Regions from separate parts of the Sodalis sp. RH15 genome, predicted to be linked through region 1. Evidence: riboswitches for the same ligand, from Rfam matches in the RefSeq annotation. Region 1 holds a riboswitch; each other region holds the start of a gene.

Region 1 (4,653 bases):
GTTTAGCCTGCTGGCAATTGGAAAACGGCTGCCCGCTGTGGAAACAGCTGGAACAGGCCATTACTCCTGCGGCATTGACCGCATGGGTCAACGCACCGGTTTTCGAAGAGAAGCGCCTGCAAAAGGACGGACTGTTCGAGGGCTTTTGGTCCGGCAACGTTTTTATCGCCCGTTCCAACCCCCCCTATCCGTCATTGCAGTTATTATGGCGCGATGAAGACAACCGCCTGCAGCCGGGATATATCTTTACCGCGGTACCGGATAAAAAGCAGGACAAACTCGTGCCTTCGCTGCGCATTCGTCCCCACCGCGCCGAGAAACACTATCCGCTTAACGTCTTCGACGCCCGCCATCTGCAATATGCCCGCTCGCTGTTGAGCTACGCCGAAGGTGTGTTAACCGGCATGTCACCACCACTGGTGGAAATGATGGACGGGTCCAATCCCCTGCCCGACCTCTAAATCATCGGCATGCAGCAACGCCTGCTGCAAATAGGCTTTCGCCGCCCGCAGGGTTTGCTCCCAGTCGTCATATTGCGGGCGCAACGCCGCCAACGCGGCGGACAGCGTACAGCCGGTGCCGTGGGTATGGCGGGTATTGACCCGCAGGGCATCGAACCGCAGCTCCCCGTCGGCGGTAATCAGCCAATCGGGACTGGATTCTCCATGCAGATGGCCGCCTTTCATCACCACCGCCCGGCAACCCAACGCCAGCAGCGCCCGGCCCTGCTCACGCATGCCGCTTTCATCGTCTGCCGGCGGGCAGTTCAATAATGCCGCCGCCTCCGGCAGGTTGGGGGTGATGATGGATGCCAGCGGCAACAGTTCATCCCTTAGCGCCGACACCGCATCCGGCGCCAGCAGGAAATCACCGCTTTTTGCCACCATAACCGTGTCCAGCACCACGAAGGGGATGGGATATCGCCGGAGTTTTTCCGCCACTACCCGGACGATATCCCCCTGCCCCAGCATGCCGATTTTGGCGCTGTCGATACGCACATCGCTGAGCACCGAGTCCAGCTGTTCACCTACAAACTCAGGAGTGATGGGATAGATGGATTGCACGCCGCGGGTATTTTGCGCCACCAGGGCGGTAATTACCGTGGTGCCGTAAGCGCCGAGGGCCGAAAAGGTTTTCATATCGGCCTGGATGCCGGCCCCGCCGCTGGGATCGGTACCGGCGATGGTCAAGAGATTCCGGATGCGGCTCATTGCAGCTGCTCTCCCTGGAGAGTATAGAGTCTATCAAGGAAATCCACGGCAAAACTGCCGGGCCCCTTGACGTCAGCCGCGGTGAGCCGGCCGGCGCGGGCCATGACTTTGCAGGCGGCGGCCACGTGCGACAAACGATCCCCCGGCAGCGCGCAAAAGGCCGCCACCACCGCCGATAACGCGCAGCCGGTCCCCGTCACCCGGGTCATCAGCGGATGGCCGTCATTGATGGACCATATCCGCTCCCCGTCGGTGACAAAATCCACCCGTCCTGTTACCGCCACCAGCGTGTGATAGTCCGTGGCCAGCTTCCGGGCGGCGGACAGGGCCAGGCTGGAATCATCGGCACTGTCCACGCCGCGTCCCAGAGCGCTCTCGCCGGCCAAGGCCAGGATCTCGGAGGCATTGCCGCGGATGGCGGCCGGGCGCAGCGGCAGGAGACTATGGGCGAACCCGGTTCGATAGGCAAGAGGTCCCGCCGCCACCGGATCGAGTACCCACGGAGTGCCGGCCTCGTTAGCGGCCTGGACGGCGGCCAGCATGGCCTCCGCCTGGCGGCGGCGCAGCGTGCCGATATTCACCAGCAGGGCATCGGCCACGGCGCTGAATTGCGCCGCCTCTTCCGGATCGACCACCATTGCCGGCGCGGCGCCGAGCGCCAGCAGGGTATTGGCGGTAAAAGCCTGCACCACGTCATTGGTCAAGCAATGCACCAGCGGCGCATGCTGCCGAAGCAAATCAAGGGAGGCGGCCGCGGTCAGGCCGGGAAATTCCATAGGTTGTACAGTCATATTGCTCCCAGCCGGCGTTTAAGAAGACGGGATCCGGAGGAAGGGACGCCGTGACTTCCCTACGCTGGCATTATCCAGATCAGGTTATGCGGGTTAAATCTCAGTCCGCTGCGTAACAACGGACACCCCGAGTCAAGTCTGTTGATTATCCGGGTGCGGGAAGAAAAGATCAACGATCGCAGGGGACTTCCTGCAAGCCATGCCGCAACAGCATCCGGCCGATGCACCCATCGCCGGTGCGAGGCGAGGAACCTGCGCCGGTGGGGGTCAACAGCCAGACGGGGCGATTATCAAGCCAGGCCGGCTGAACCAGCCCCGACTCGGCCAAGGCCTCGAGACGGCCCAAGAGCCAGGGATCGTTATCCACCGGCAGGGAGATTGGCCAGGCCGGATTGCCAAGGCACTCATGGGAAACGTTATTCAAAATGCGTTGCAGCACCTCTTTATCAACAACATTGGAGGCGAAGGCCGTCAATGGGAATAAAAAAAGCAGATAAGAGGCAATAATTTTACACATGTAATATAATCAATCCTATTTGCTTCCTGCTGTATTTTCAATGTCTATTACCGACACTGTCTACAACTTCGCGGCGCCGGTATCCCGTCCGATTAGATTAAAAGAGAGGGTATAAACGCAGCTACAATAAACATCAGGTTTTAGCTTTCCGAGGTGAAACCCTGAGAAAATGAATGTAATTAGCACATCAATATATGGATCTGGTTTAATAAAAATTAAATAATTTTTATTTTGGATAATAAAACAGAACACACAAGACCAGCGAAGATAATATTATCCAACCTTATCGTTCATAAAGCATTAACTGAAAAGCTTGAGCTCCATGGCACGGCTAATGGCATGTTTAGCATTGACAACGCCAAGCTTATCAATAATATTTCTTATATGAAATTTTACCGTTCCTTCTCTGATGGTAAGAATAGTGGCCACCTCGCCATAGGTTTTACCCGCGCTGGCCCAGAATAATACTTCTTTTTCCCTGGGCGATAGCAGTGCATGGGTGGGTGGGCCGCCGTAAGGCTGCATAGCGCGCATTTCGGCGCGCATAAAATTGATCACTTTTTCATGGGTGGTAATCAACAGCATCTGGAATTTTTCCTTATTTTGCTCGATGATACGATAAAAATCCGAGCTGCCGGTGCGATTGGTGAGGCTCAGCGTCGCCAGATTGTCGTCGCCGTCATGCAACGTGAAGGTATAACCGCTGTTCAGACGATAAAATTTCGACAGATTGAAAAAACTGTGCTGATGGATTATCGCCGGATTGTCAGGCCAAATAAATGGCGAAAATTTCCGGCATGCGATGATCATGACCGGATCAATTTTTTGATAGCCATGGTTTTTATATTGATTAATCCAGCCCGCCGGATAATCGGATATTATAGAGGCAGGAAAACTGTGTGATTTGTTCATCATTAAGTAAGCAAAACAAAAAACATGAGTATTCTTGAAAATCTGGATAAGATAGAGCTTAAGTTCTTTTTTCATGGCTGTGATAAAAACATCTTGGCTGTTTTCAACTGATTTTTCCATAATCTATGCCTGCAATATTAACTAATACTCATCATTTAATATTCCCGCCAGGTAATTAATGACTGGCTGAAAGGTTAATTTCAAGAGGATTTTCGATAATATAAGAGGCCAGGTATTGATGCAACTACTAATAGAACAAGGGATATCCTTATCTGTTAGGAAAATTGACCCACTGATACCTTAATACCGTCGCCGCCTCCCGCCGCCCGGCGGTCCGTTGTTACCGGCCGAAACCGCGGATTCGGTCCGGAAGGGCCACAACCATCAAATTATTGACAAATTGTCTGATATAATTAAGCACCGAGTGCTTTCCCAAGAATCCATCCACTGCACCGGGTAGTTGCAGTAAGGAGAAGCTGTGCTTGTCAGGACTTATCGAGAATCAGACCGACCCTTTTTACGCACCCTGTACCTCTCTTCCCGCAAAAAATGCTGGACCTGGCTGGACGGCAGACAGTGGCATCTGGAGGATTTCGACGGTGCGACATTTGGCGAAAAGATTTTGGTGGCCGAAGAGCAAAATCACATTGTCGGCTTTGCCTCCCTTTGGCTGCCGGACAGCTTTTTGCACAATCTATTTGTTGATCCTGCCTGGCAGCGGCAGGGGGTGGCCACCGCGCTGCTGGAAGCCTGCTATCCGCTGTGCGGCGATAAGATGGCCCTGAAGTGCCTGACCAAAAATCGCCGAGCCCTGGCGTTTTACCAGCGTCACGGCTGGAAGATCATCTCATCGGGCATCGCAGAACACGGGGAATATTTCCTCATGCACCGCGCCATAGAGCAACACAAATTATTCTTTCGCTAAACAAAAGGATAATTATTCAATATGTGCTCTATACCGCTTTGCGAAGCCGGGCAGCCAGTCCTTTAAGAAAGTAACGCAGGACCTGATCGCCGCATACCCGATAATTTTTATGCCCCGGAGACCGCAGCATGGCGGTCACCTCCGGCAGGGAGAGGCGAAAGTCCTGGGACTGGAGAATGTCCTGCAGGTCGTTGGTTTTCAGTGAAAAGGCGACACGCAGCTTTTTCAGGATAATATTATTGGTGATTTTTCGTTCAATTTTAGCTTCCGGCATCGTTTCATCCCGGCCGCGTTTAT
Region 2 (4,653 bases), 1.5 Mb from region 1:
TAACTGCTGCTGCGCCACCAGGGCCTTGGAATGAGTGATATCGCCGGTTCGATAGAGAATCTGGCGCTGAAGATTGCTGACGTCCACTCGGTCGTCATCCGCCAGCAGCAGGGTGCCGACCCCGGCCGCCGCCAGATACAGGGCGGCGGGGGAACCCAGGCCGCCGAGACCGGCTATCAGCACGGTTGCAGCCATTAACTTTTCCTGGCCTTCGGGACCTATCTCTTCCAGCAGCATGTGCCGGCTGTAGCGCAAAAACGCCTGGTCATTGAGCATCCGCCACCTCCCGGCCTTCTGTTTTTTGCAATAAGACAGCGGTGGCCAATCGCCAGTCCGGCGCTTTGGTGATGGCGCTTACCACCGCCACGCTGCCGACGCCGCAGTCCATTACCGCGTCCACCCGATCGATACTGATACCGCCGATGGCCACGGTGGGAATATCCTCCAATCCGGCCGCCATGCGCTTGAGATCCGCCAGCCCCTGCGGCTGCGACGGCATGATTTTCGTCTGGGTCGGGAAGATATGGCCCAGGGCGATATAAGAGGGCCGGAACGACAACGCCCGAGCCAGTTCCTGATCGTCATGGGTGGAGAGGCCCAGGCGCAGGCCGGCGCGCTGAATAACCGACAGATCGGCGGTATCCAGGTCTTCCTGGCCCAGATGCACACCGTAAGCGCCGTGTTTCACCGCCAGCCGCCAGTAGTCGTTAATGAATATTCTGGCCTGGTATTTCCTGCCCAGCAGGATGGCGGCTTCGATATCCGGTTCTACCGCCTCGTCCGGCCGATCCTTGATCCGAAGCTGCAGGGTGGTGACGCCTGCGTCCAGCAAACGGACTATCCAGGCCAGGGAGTCCACCACCGGATAGAGCCCCAGCCGATGGGCGGTGGGGGCAAAAGGTGCGTTGAGTGCATTCATTTAGCTATCCCCTCTTCAGTGGGCGTCAGATAGATTTCCCCGCCATGGGCGCGGAATTCGGCCGACATCGTATCCATGCCGCTTTGCTGAACGTCGATGGCCTGAGCGGCGGCATAATCCCTGACTTCCTGGGAAATCTTCATTGAACAGAACTTAGGACCGCACATGGAACAAAAATGCGCCACCTTACCGGACTCCTGGGGCAGGGTTTCATCGTGGTATGCGCGTGCCGTGGCGGGGTCCAGCGCCAGGTTGAACTGATCTTCCCAGCGGAATTCAAAACGCGCCTTGGACATGGCGTTATCGCGAATTTGCGCGCCGGGGTGGCCTTTGGCCAGATCCGCAGCGTGGGCGGCGATTTTGTAGGTGATTAGCCCTTGCTTCACGTCCTCTTTATTTGGCAGGCCCAAATGTTCCTTGGGCGTGACGTAGCACAGCATGGCGCAGCCGAACCAGCCGATAAGCGCCGCGCCGATGCCGGAGGTAAAATGGTCATAACCGGGGGCGATATCGGTTGTCAGCGGTCCGAGAGTGTAAAAGGGAGCTTCGTGGCAGTGCTCCAACTGCTCGGTCATATTGCGGCGAATCATATGCATCGGGATATGGCCGGGGCCTTCTATCATGACCTGGACGTCATATTCCCACGCGATTTTGGTGAGCTCGCCAAGGGTATAGAGTTCGGCGAACTGCGCCTCATCGTTGGCGTCCTGGATGGAGCCGGGGCGCAGGCCGTCGCCCAGCGACAGCGCTACATCATAGGCGGCGCAGATTTGGCAGATTTCGCGGAAATGTTCATACAGAAAGCTTTCCTTGTGATGTGACAAACACCATTTCGCCATAATGGAACCGCCGCGGGAGACGATGCCGGTTAACCGTTTGGCGGTCATGGGCACATAGCGCAGCAGCACGCCGGCATGAATGGTAAAGTAGTCCACCCCTTGTTCCGCCTGCTCCAAGAGGGTATCGCGGAACGTTTCCCAGGTCAGATTCTCCGCCACGCCGTTGACCTTTTCCAGCGCCTGGTAGATGGGCACCGTACCGATGGGGACCGGGCTGTTGCGCAGTATCCATTCCCGTGTTTCGTGGATATAGCGTCCGGTGGAGAGATCCATTACGGTATCCGCGCCCCAGCGCGTGGACCATACCAGTTTTTCCACTTCTTCTTCGATGGAAGAACTTACCGCCGAGTTGCCGATGTTGGCATTGACCTTCACCAGAAAATTGCGGCCGATAATCATCGGCTCCGATTCGGGATGGTTGATATTGGCGGGGATGATGGCGCGGCCCTCGGCAACCTCCCGCCGCACGAATTCCGGCGTGATATTTTCCGGCAGCTCGGCGCCGAAGCCATGGCCGGGATGCTGTTGCAATAGCACTTCGCCGCGGATTCGTTCACGGCCCATGTTTTCACGCAGCGCAATGAACTCCATTTCCGGCGTCACGATACCCGCCCGGGCGTAATGTAACTGTGTGACGCAGCGCCCAGGTTTGGCGCGCTGCGGCATATGGCCCGGTGCAAAACGGATTTCATCCAGACCGTCGTCGGCACGCCGCTCCCCGCTGTAACGAGAGCTTAATTCACTGACGGTTTCGGTATCCGCCCGGCGTTCGATCCAGTTGGCACGCAACGGAAACAAACCGGCGCGTACGTCAATGGATATCTCCGGGTCGCCATAGGGTCCGGCGGTATCGTATATCGGCACCGGCTCGTTCTGTTCATATCGGGGGGCGCTTTTATCACCGCCGATCATGGTCGGACTGAGCTGTATTTCACGCATCGGCACCCGGATATCGGCACTGCTGCCCTGTAAATAAATGCGGCGGGACTGGGGGAACGCCTCGCCTTTCAGGCGGTTGATAAAATCCTGGGCCTGTGCCCGCTGTTCGCGGCGGGAAGGAGTGGTGGGTAGAGACATAGCAATTCCTTATAAAGAAGTTAGGGAAAATTGCTTGTCCGGAGCGCTACGGGAGTAATAAGACAGGGCTGGAATCATATGTCGATCGACGATGATTCTTGGCGTTGAATTACTCTTGTTCCCTTCGCGGGTATTAACCCGATCAGGTTCCGCGGATCCCGAATTAACGGTCTCAGCCTGGCGTAATGTACGCGCTAGGCACTCCGACAAGATACCGGCTCATCACGAGCCAACGTTTGCTGACAAAGTGCCCCTACTCGTTGACGCCGGGGCGATTGGTCAGCGTTGCGGCTCAGATGAGCCGAAAAGGATGCTCAGACCCGACGCTAAGCCAGGCGCGAGGCATCCGGGTCATTATTGGCGGCGGGTTCCGAGGGCCGATAGTCCGCTCGGTGCTCCAACGCCTTTTGAATCAGCTTGTCCTCCAGCGAAAACCGGGTGCCCAGCGCCTCGCCGACGCCGGAAAGGGCTTCCTGGAACTCCATGCAGTTGTCATGATCCACGGCGGTCTCAAATTGGCTGTCATAAAACGACATGATTTGTTGCGTATTTTCCTGCAAAGCCTGGTAGATCTGCGTTATTAAAAGACGGTTGGGACCGCTTTCGTCCGCCTCCGGCACGATACGATCGTACACATGAAAATGGCCGGCGGACAGATAGTCCACGAGATGATGGCAAAAGTCGTCCAGCGCGTTTTCATCCAGAGGAGTATGCTTTTCTTTGTTGGGCTTAAGACCGATGAGATGGTAATAAGCAACCAGTAAGCCCCGGCGGGCCACCAGCCATTGGTCAATAAGTTCGTTACTGCCGCCAACCCGTTGAGCCAAGATTTCCAGCTGGTTTAACATGACAGACTCCGATGTAATAAAAGTAACGCTGCGTTATTTATCTTTTAAAGCTAAATTCTAGATTGCCAGTGAAAAAGGGGTAGTGCAACTAAAATGGAACAAGAACTCAGCGGTAACGAACACGGCTGGTGGGTCGTCAGCCAGAACAGCAAATTGTGGTTACCCCAAGGGGAATTGCCGTTTGGTTTGGCCTCCGCCTGGTCGCTGCAGGGGTTTACTGCAACCCCCATCGGCGAATGGGCAGGGTCTACCGCCTGGCTGGTACGCCATACCATGCCCCGGGATATGGGATCGGTCCGGCAGATCATTGACCAAGACCCCGGCCTGTTCCAATTGGCGGGGCGGGGTGTCCAACTGGCGGAATTCTACCGGGCCCACCGGTTTTGCGGCTACTGCGGACATACCATGCGCATTAGCGGCAAAGAGTGGGCTTGCCTGTGCGATCATTGCCATGAACGCTATTACCCGCAAATCGCTCCATGCATTATAGTTGCGATTCGCCGGGGCGATGAAATTTTGCTGGCCCAGCATACCCGCCATCGCGGCGGCATCTATACCGTGCTGGCCGGATTCGTCGAAGTGGGTGAAACGCTGGAGCAAACGGTGGCCCGCGAGGTCATGGAAGAGACCAAGGTGAAGGTGAAGAATGTACGCTATGTCACCTCTCAGCCATGGCCTTTTCCCCATTCGCTGATGATGGCTTTTATGGCGGAGTATGACGGTGGCGACATCACCCCCGATCACAGCGAGATCCTGGATGCCGGCTGGTATCGTTACGATGCATTGCCGTTATTGCCGCCGCCGGGCACCGTGGCCCGCCGGTTAATCGAGGATACGGTGGCCCTATGTCGCGCGGATCGGGATGCCGACAGCTCTATTGCGACAACCCGTTAATAACAAAGGAAATCCAGCATGGATGAATTGAAAAACGATCGTTACCTGCGCGCCCTGCTGCGCCAGCCGGTGGATA
Region 3 (4,653 bases), 480 kb from region 1:
CATTTTGCCGATATTCGCGAATTGAATTAAGGGAGTCAGCAACATGGCAAAATTTACACAACATACCGGACTGGTGGCGCCGTTGGATGCCGCGAATGTGGATACCGACGCCATCATTCCAAAGCAATTTTTGCAGAAAGTCACCCGCACCGGCTTCGGCCAGCACTTGTTCAACGACTGGCGTTTTCTCGATAATGCCGGCCAGCAGCCCAATCCCGACTTTGTGCTGAATAAGCCCCGTTATCGCGGCGCCAGTATCTTGCTGGCCCGGGAAAACTTCGGCTGCGGCTCTTCCCGCGAACATGCGCCCTGGGCTTTGACCGATTATGGCTTCAAGGTGGTAATCGCCCCGAGCTTCGCCGATATTTTTTACGGCAACAGCTTTAGCAGCCAATTGCTGCCGGTGGCCCTGCCCGCTGAACAGGTGGATGAGCTGTTTACTTTGGTGAACGCTCAAGAAGGCACGACCTTTACCGTGGATCTTGAACGGCAGCAGGTGATTGCCGGCGATAAAACCTATCCGTTCGAAATTGATGCTTTTCGCCGTCATTGCATGATCAACGGCCTCGACAGCATCGGCCTGACGCTGCAGCACGAGACCGCCATTACCGAGTACGAAGCCAAGCAGCCGGTGTTTCTGCACTAGCCTGTAGTGTTTTTCACCGTGTTTAAGACACCGGTCCTTCCGTCGTCTGACATTCTGTTGCAAGCCGGGGAGTTTTACTCTCCGGCTTTTATTTGCTGGGAAGAGGATACAGAGCCCGTTTTATTGGCAGGCTGACCTTAATATCTGGGACATGACGCCAATTGGCTCTTCTCGGTGCGCCAATCGATACGGGCTATTCGAGGCTGCGTTTAAGTATTTTATAGCTGAAGCCTCATAAATTTTTTCACAAAAAACCTTTAAATTAAATATATATAAATATCTTCACCCGCCTCTGAGATACTTTTACCCCCCTGACATTAAAAAAACCGGCAAGCTTTCGCTTCCCGGCTGGTTAATTTCACCAATACTCACAAGCTTACGTTTATCAAAGCAGCAAAATCCTTTTTATTGCTCCATACCATGGATACTCTATTCATAGAATATTATATCCAGTGCTGGTATTCGTTTTCCGACATCTTATCGATGTGCCACTGGGTTACCTGTAATAACAGCGCCATCCTTGCTGCGCTTAAAGCCTTATCAGGGCGACCGCCTTTACCGATGGCACGCAGATAACATTGATAGAATCGTCGTAACGTCGTTTTTTTCATCTGTTTGCCCCCGTCGCCTCCATTCGATGCTCCCCTTTCGACAAAAGCATTATCGGCTTATTATAGCGGAAGAAAAATAGACGGCTTTCGAAGGAGAGTTCCTCTTTTATGACTTCATCCCGCTTGCATCAGCAATTTATCCGCCTGTGGCAAAGCTGCCAGGGGCAGGAGCAAGAGACCACTCTGCAGGATTTGGCGCTGGTGCTCAGCTGCTCTCGGCGCCATGTCCGTTCCTTGCTGAAAGCGATGCAGGATATGGGCTGGCTGGAGTGGCGTTCCCAGGCCGGACGCGGCAAACACTCACATCTCCGGTTTCTTTATACCGGCCTGGCGTTGCAACAGCAGCGGGCCGAAGACCTGCTGGAGCAGGATCGCATCGACCAGTTGGTGCAATTGGTGGGGGACAAAGATGTAGTGCGCCAGATGCTGTTGTCCCATGTGGGCCGCAGCTTCCGGCAAGGCAAGCATATTCTGCGGGTCCTCTACTATCGTTCACTGCAAAATTTGCTGCCCGGCACGCCGCTGCGCCGCTCGGAGAACCATGTGGTACGGCAGATTTTCAGCGGCCTGACCCGGATAAATGAGGAAAATGGGGAACTGGAGCCGGATCTGGCCCACCATTGGCAGCGGGTCTCGGCGCTCCATTGGCGTTTTTATCTGCGCCCGGCCATTCATTTTCATCATGGACGCGAGCTGACCACCGACGATGTGCGCCTGTCGCTGCTGCGCCTGAAAGACCAGCCGCTGTTCAGCCATCTGGATAGCGTCAGCTCGGCCACCGCCAATACCGTTGATATCACCCTGTCCGCGCCGGACGAATGGCTGCCCTGGCTACTGAGCAGCGTATCGGCCATGATCTTGCCGCAGGAGTGGCAAACATTACCTGATTTTACCCGACGTCCCATCGGCACCGGGCCCTATGCCGTGGTCAACAATGGCCCGAGCCAGCTGAAAATCCGGGCTTTTGATGACTATTTCGGCTATCGAGCGCTGATTGATGAGGTGAATATCTGGGTATTGCCGGATCTTACCGCTGAGCTGACCTACTCAGGGGTGCAACTGCAAGGGGACGACAGCGGCCATGATGAGCTGGAAACCCGCCTGGGGGACGGCTGCTATTTTATTCTGTTCGACCAGCGCTCGCCGCTGATGCAAAACCCGGAACATCGCCGCTGGCTCTGCGAAAACATCGACCCGATATCCATGCTGGTGCAGGCCGGACCGGCCTATCAGCACTACTGGTCGCCGGCCTACGGTATCCTGCCGCGCTGGCACCACAACAAGGTCGCCGAGGCGCGCCCGAAACCGTCGGGACTGACCCATCTCAGGCTGACGGTTTACCACGCTCATTCCGAATTTGATGATTTATGCCGCGCCTTGACCGAGGTCCTGGCGCGACTGGATATCCAGTTGACCGTCAACACCCTGAACTACGAAGCCTGGCATCAGGGCGCGGCGCAGAGCGACATTTGGCTTGGCAGCGCCAACTTCTCCCCGCCGCTGGAATTCTCGCTGTTCGCGACCTTCTATGAAATGCCGTTACTGCATCACTGCCTGCAAACTGATTTCGCCCGGATAGCGCAAACCTGGCGCAGCCGGCAATTACCGCTGGCGGAGTGGTGCAGCGCGCTGGTCACCGATTATCGCCTGCACCCTCTGTTTCACCACCGGATGATATTGCAAGGGCAACGCAGCATGCGCGGCGTGCGCATGAATGCCCTCGGCTGGTTCGATTTCAAATCCGCCTGGTTTGCGCCGCCGGATTCCTAAACGCTGTCAAGAGGCGAACAAACCCATTACAATGAACGCGTTCTCAACGGGGTGCGAAATTCACCGGCGCTATGCCGCCGGTGAATTTCGCTGAGACCACACCCGTCGAACCTGATCCGGTTAATACCGGCGAAGGGATTTGAGAGCGCGCCGCGCTGCCTCAGAACTCCTTTGCCATACTTCTTTTCAGGAGCGCAACGTGATAAAAAAATGGTTACCTTCCCTTATTTTACTGGCTTCCATACCCGCATGGGCAAAACCCGTATTGACGGTTTACACCTATGATTCATTCGCCTCCGAATGGGGCCCCGGCCCGGCTATCAAAAAGGCCTTTGAAGCCCAATGCGGCTGTGAACTGAAATTCATCGTCCAGGAAGACGGCGTCGCGCTGCTCAATCGCCTGCGCATCGAAGGGAAAAAAAGCAGTGCGGATGTGGTGGTAGGGTTGGATGATAATCTGATCCAGGCCGCCCAGGATACCCATCTGTTTAAACCTCATAACGTGGATACCGCAGGACTTACCCTGCCCGGCGGCTGGCATGACGCTACTTTTCTGCCTTTTGATTACGGCTATTTCGCCTTTGTCTACGATAAAAACAAGCTTAAAAATCCCCCCGCCAGCCTGCATGAGCTTATCGATGGCCCGGCGCCGCTGAAAATCATCTATGAAGATCCCCGCACCAGCACCCCCGGACTGGGTTTACTGCTGTGGGTGCAAAAAGTCTATGGCGACGACGCGCCACAGGCCTGGCAACGTCTGGCGAAAAAGACCGTTACCGTGCCCAAGGGCTGGAGCGAGGCCTATGGGCTGTTCCTGAAAGGGGAAGCGGATATGGTGCTCAGCTACACCACCTCGCCGGCCTACCATATAGTGGAAGAGAAAAAGGATAATTACGCCGCCGCGTCCTTCAGCGAAGGGCATTATGTGCAGGTGGAAGTGGCCGGCCAACTGGCCGCCAGTAAAAATCCCGAGCTGGCGCAGCAGTTTATGCATTTTATGGTGACGCCGGCCTTCCAGCAGACCATCCCCACCGGCAACTGGATGTACCCGGTGATAAAGACTCCGCTGCCGGCCGGTTTTGACCAGCCGCCGCAAAAAACGCTGTCCTATACGCCGCAGGAAGTGGCGAAACAACGGAACAATTGGACCCAGACATGGCTGCGCGCCGTCAGCCAATAATCCCCCGCTGGCTGTGGCCGGGACTGTTGGCGGCCGCGCTGCTGGCCGCCATTGCGCTGTCGGCCGTGGGCGCGTTATGGATCAATGCCCCGGCCACTCAATGGCGGGATATGCTGACCGACGGCTATCTTCGCCATGTGCTGCGTTTTACCCTCTGGCAGGCGCTGCTGTCGGCGGTACTGTCGGTCTTGCCGGCGATTTTTCTCGCCCGGGCGCTTTTTCGCCGTCGTTTCCCCGGCCGCCTGCTGCTGCTGCGCTTTTGCGCCATGACGCTGGTGATGCCGGTGCTGGTGGCGGTATTCGGTATATTGGACGTTTACGGCCGCCAGGGCTGGCTGGCGCAGATAAGCGCGGCGCTGCACTTGCCTTATGGTTTCTCCCCTTATGGTTTGCCGGGTATCCTGCTGGCCCATGTCTTTTTTAACCTGCCGCTGGCGACGCGGCTG

The links. A riboswitch is a leader RNA that binds a small molecule or an ion and turns the genes downstream of it on or off. The one in region 1 is predicted to bind thiamine pyrophosphate.
Region 2: it holds a riboswitch for thiamine pyrophosphate, as region 1 does, so the genes downstream of both, thiC (phosphomethylpyrimidine synthase ThiC) here and thiM (hydroxyethylthiazole kinase) in region 1, are expected to answer to the same signal.
Region 3: it holds a riboswitch for thiamine pyrophosphate, as region 1 does, so the genes downstream of both, thiB (thiamine ABC transporter substrate binding subunit) here and thiM (hydroxyethylthiazole kinase) in region 1, are expected to answer to the same signal.

The regions. Positions count from the first base shown of each region.
Region 1 is NZ_CP178738.1:4,460,084-4,464,736, forward strand. It holds gene ACL2XO_RS20245 (hypothetical protein) at 1-461, shown strand, start outside; gene thiD (bifunctional hydroxymethylpyrimidine kinase/phosphomethylpyrimidine kinase) at 408-1,211, opposite strand; gene thiM (hydroxyethylthiazole kinase) at 1,208-2,002, opposite strand; TPP riboswitch at 2,042-2,142, opposite strand; gene ACL2XO_RS20260 (hypothetical protein) at 2,172-2,519, opposite strand; gene ACL2XO_RS20265 (helix-turn-helix transcriptional regulator) at 2,820-3,551, opposite strand; gene ACL2XO_RS20270 (GNAT family N-acetyltransferase) at 3,910-4,356, shown strand; gene ACL2XO_RS20275 (DUF1456 family protein) at 4,385-4,653, opposite strand, start outside.
Region 2 is NZ_CP178738.1:5,939,837-5,944,489, reverse strand. It holds gene ACL2XO_RS26870 (HesA/MoeB/ThiF family protein) at 1-276, opposite strand, end outside; gene thiE (thiamine phosphate synthase) at 266-919, opposite strand; gene thiC (phosphomethylpyrimidine synthase ThiC) at 916-2,835, opposite strand; TPP riboswitch at 2,938-3,051, opposite strand; gene rsd (sigma D regulator) at 3,162-3,683, opposite strand; gene nudC (NAD(+) diphosphatase) at 3,777-4,577, shown strand; gene hemE (uroporphyrinogen decarboxylase) at 4,596-4,653, shown strand, end outside.
Region 3 is NZ_CP178738.1:4,941,866-4,946,518, forward strand. It holds gene leuC (3-isopropylmalate dehydratase large subunit) at 1-30, shown strand, start outside; gene leuD (3-isopropylmalate dehydratase small subunit) at 44-646, shown strand; gene sgrT (glucose uptake inhibitor SgrT) at 1,090-1,257, opposite strand; gene sgrR (HTH-type transcriptional regulator SgrR) at 1,366-3,027, shown strand; TPP riboswitch at 3,065-3,183, shown strand; gene thiB (thiamine ABC transporter substrate binding subunit) at 3,227-4,207, shown strand; gene thiP (thiamine/thiamine pyrophosphate ABC transporter permease ThiP) at 4,183-4,653, shown strand, end outside.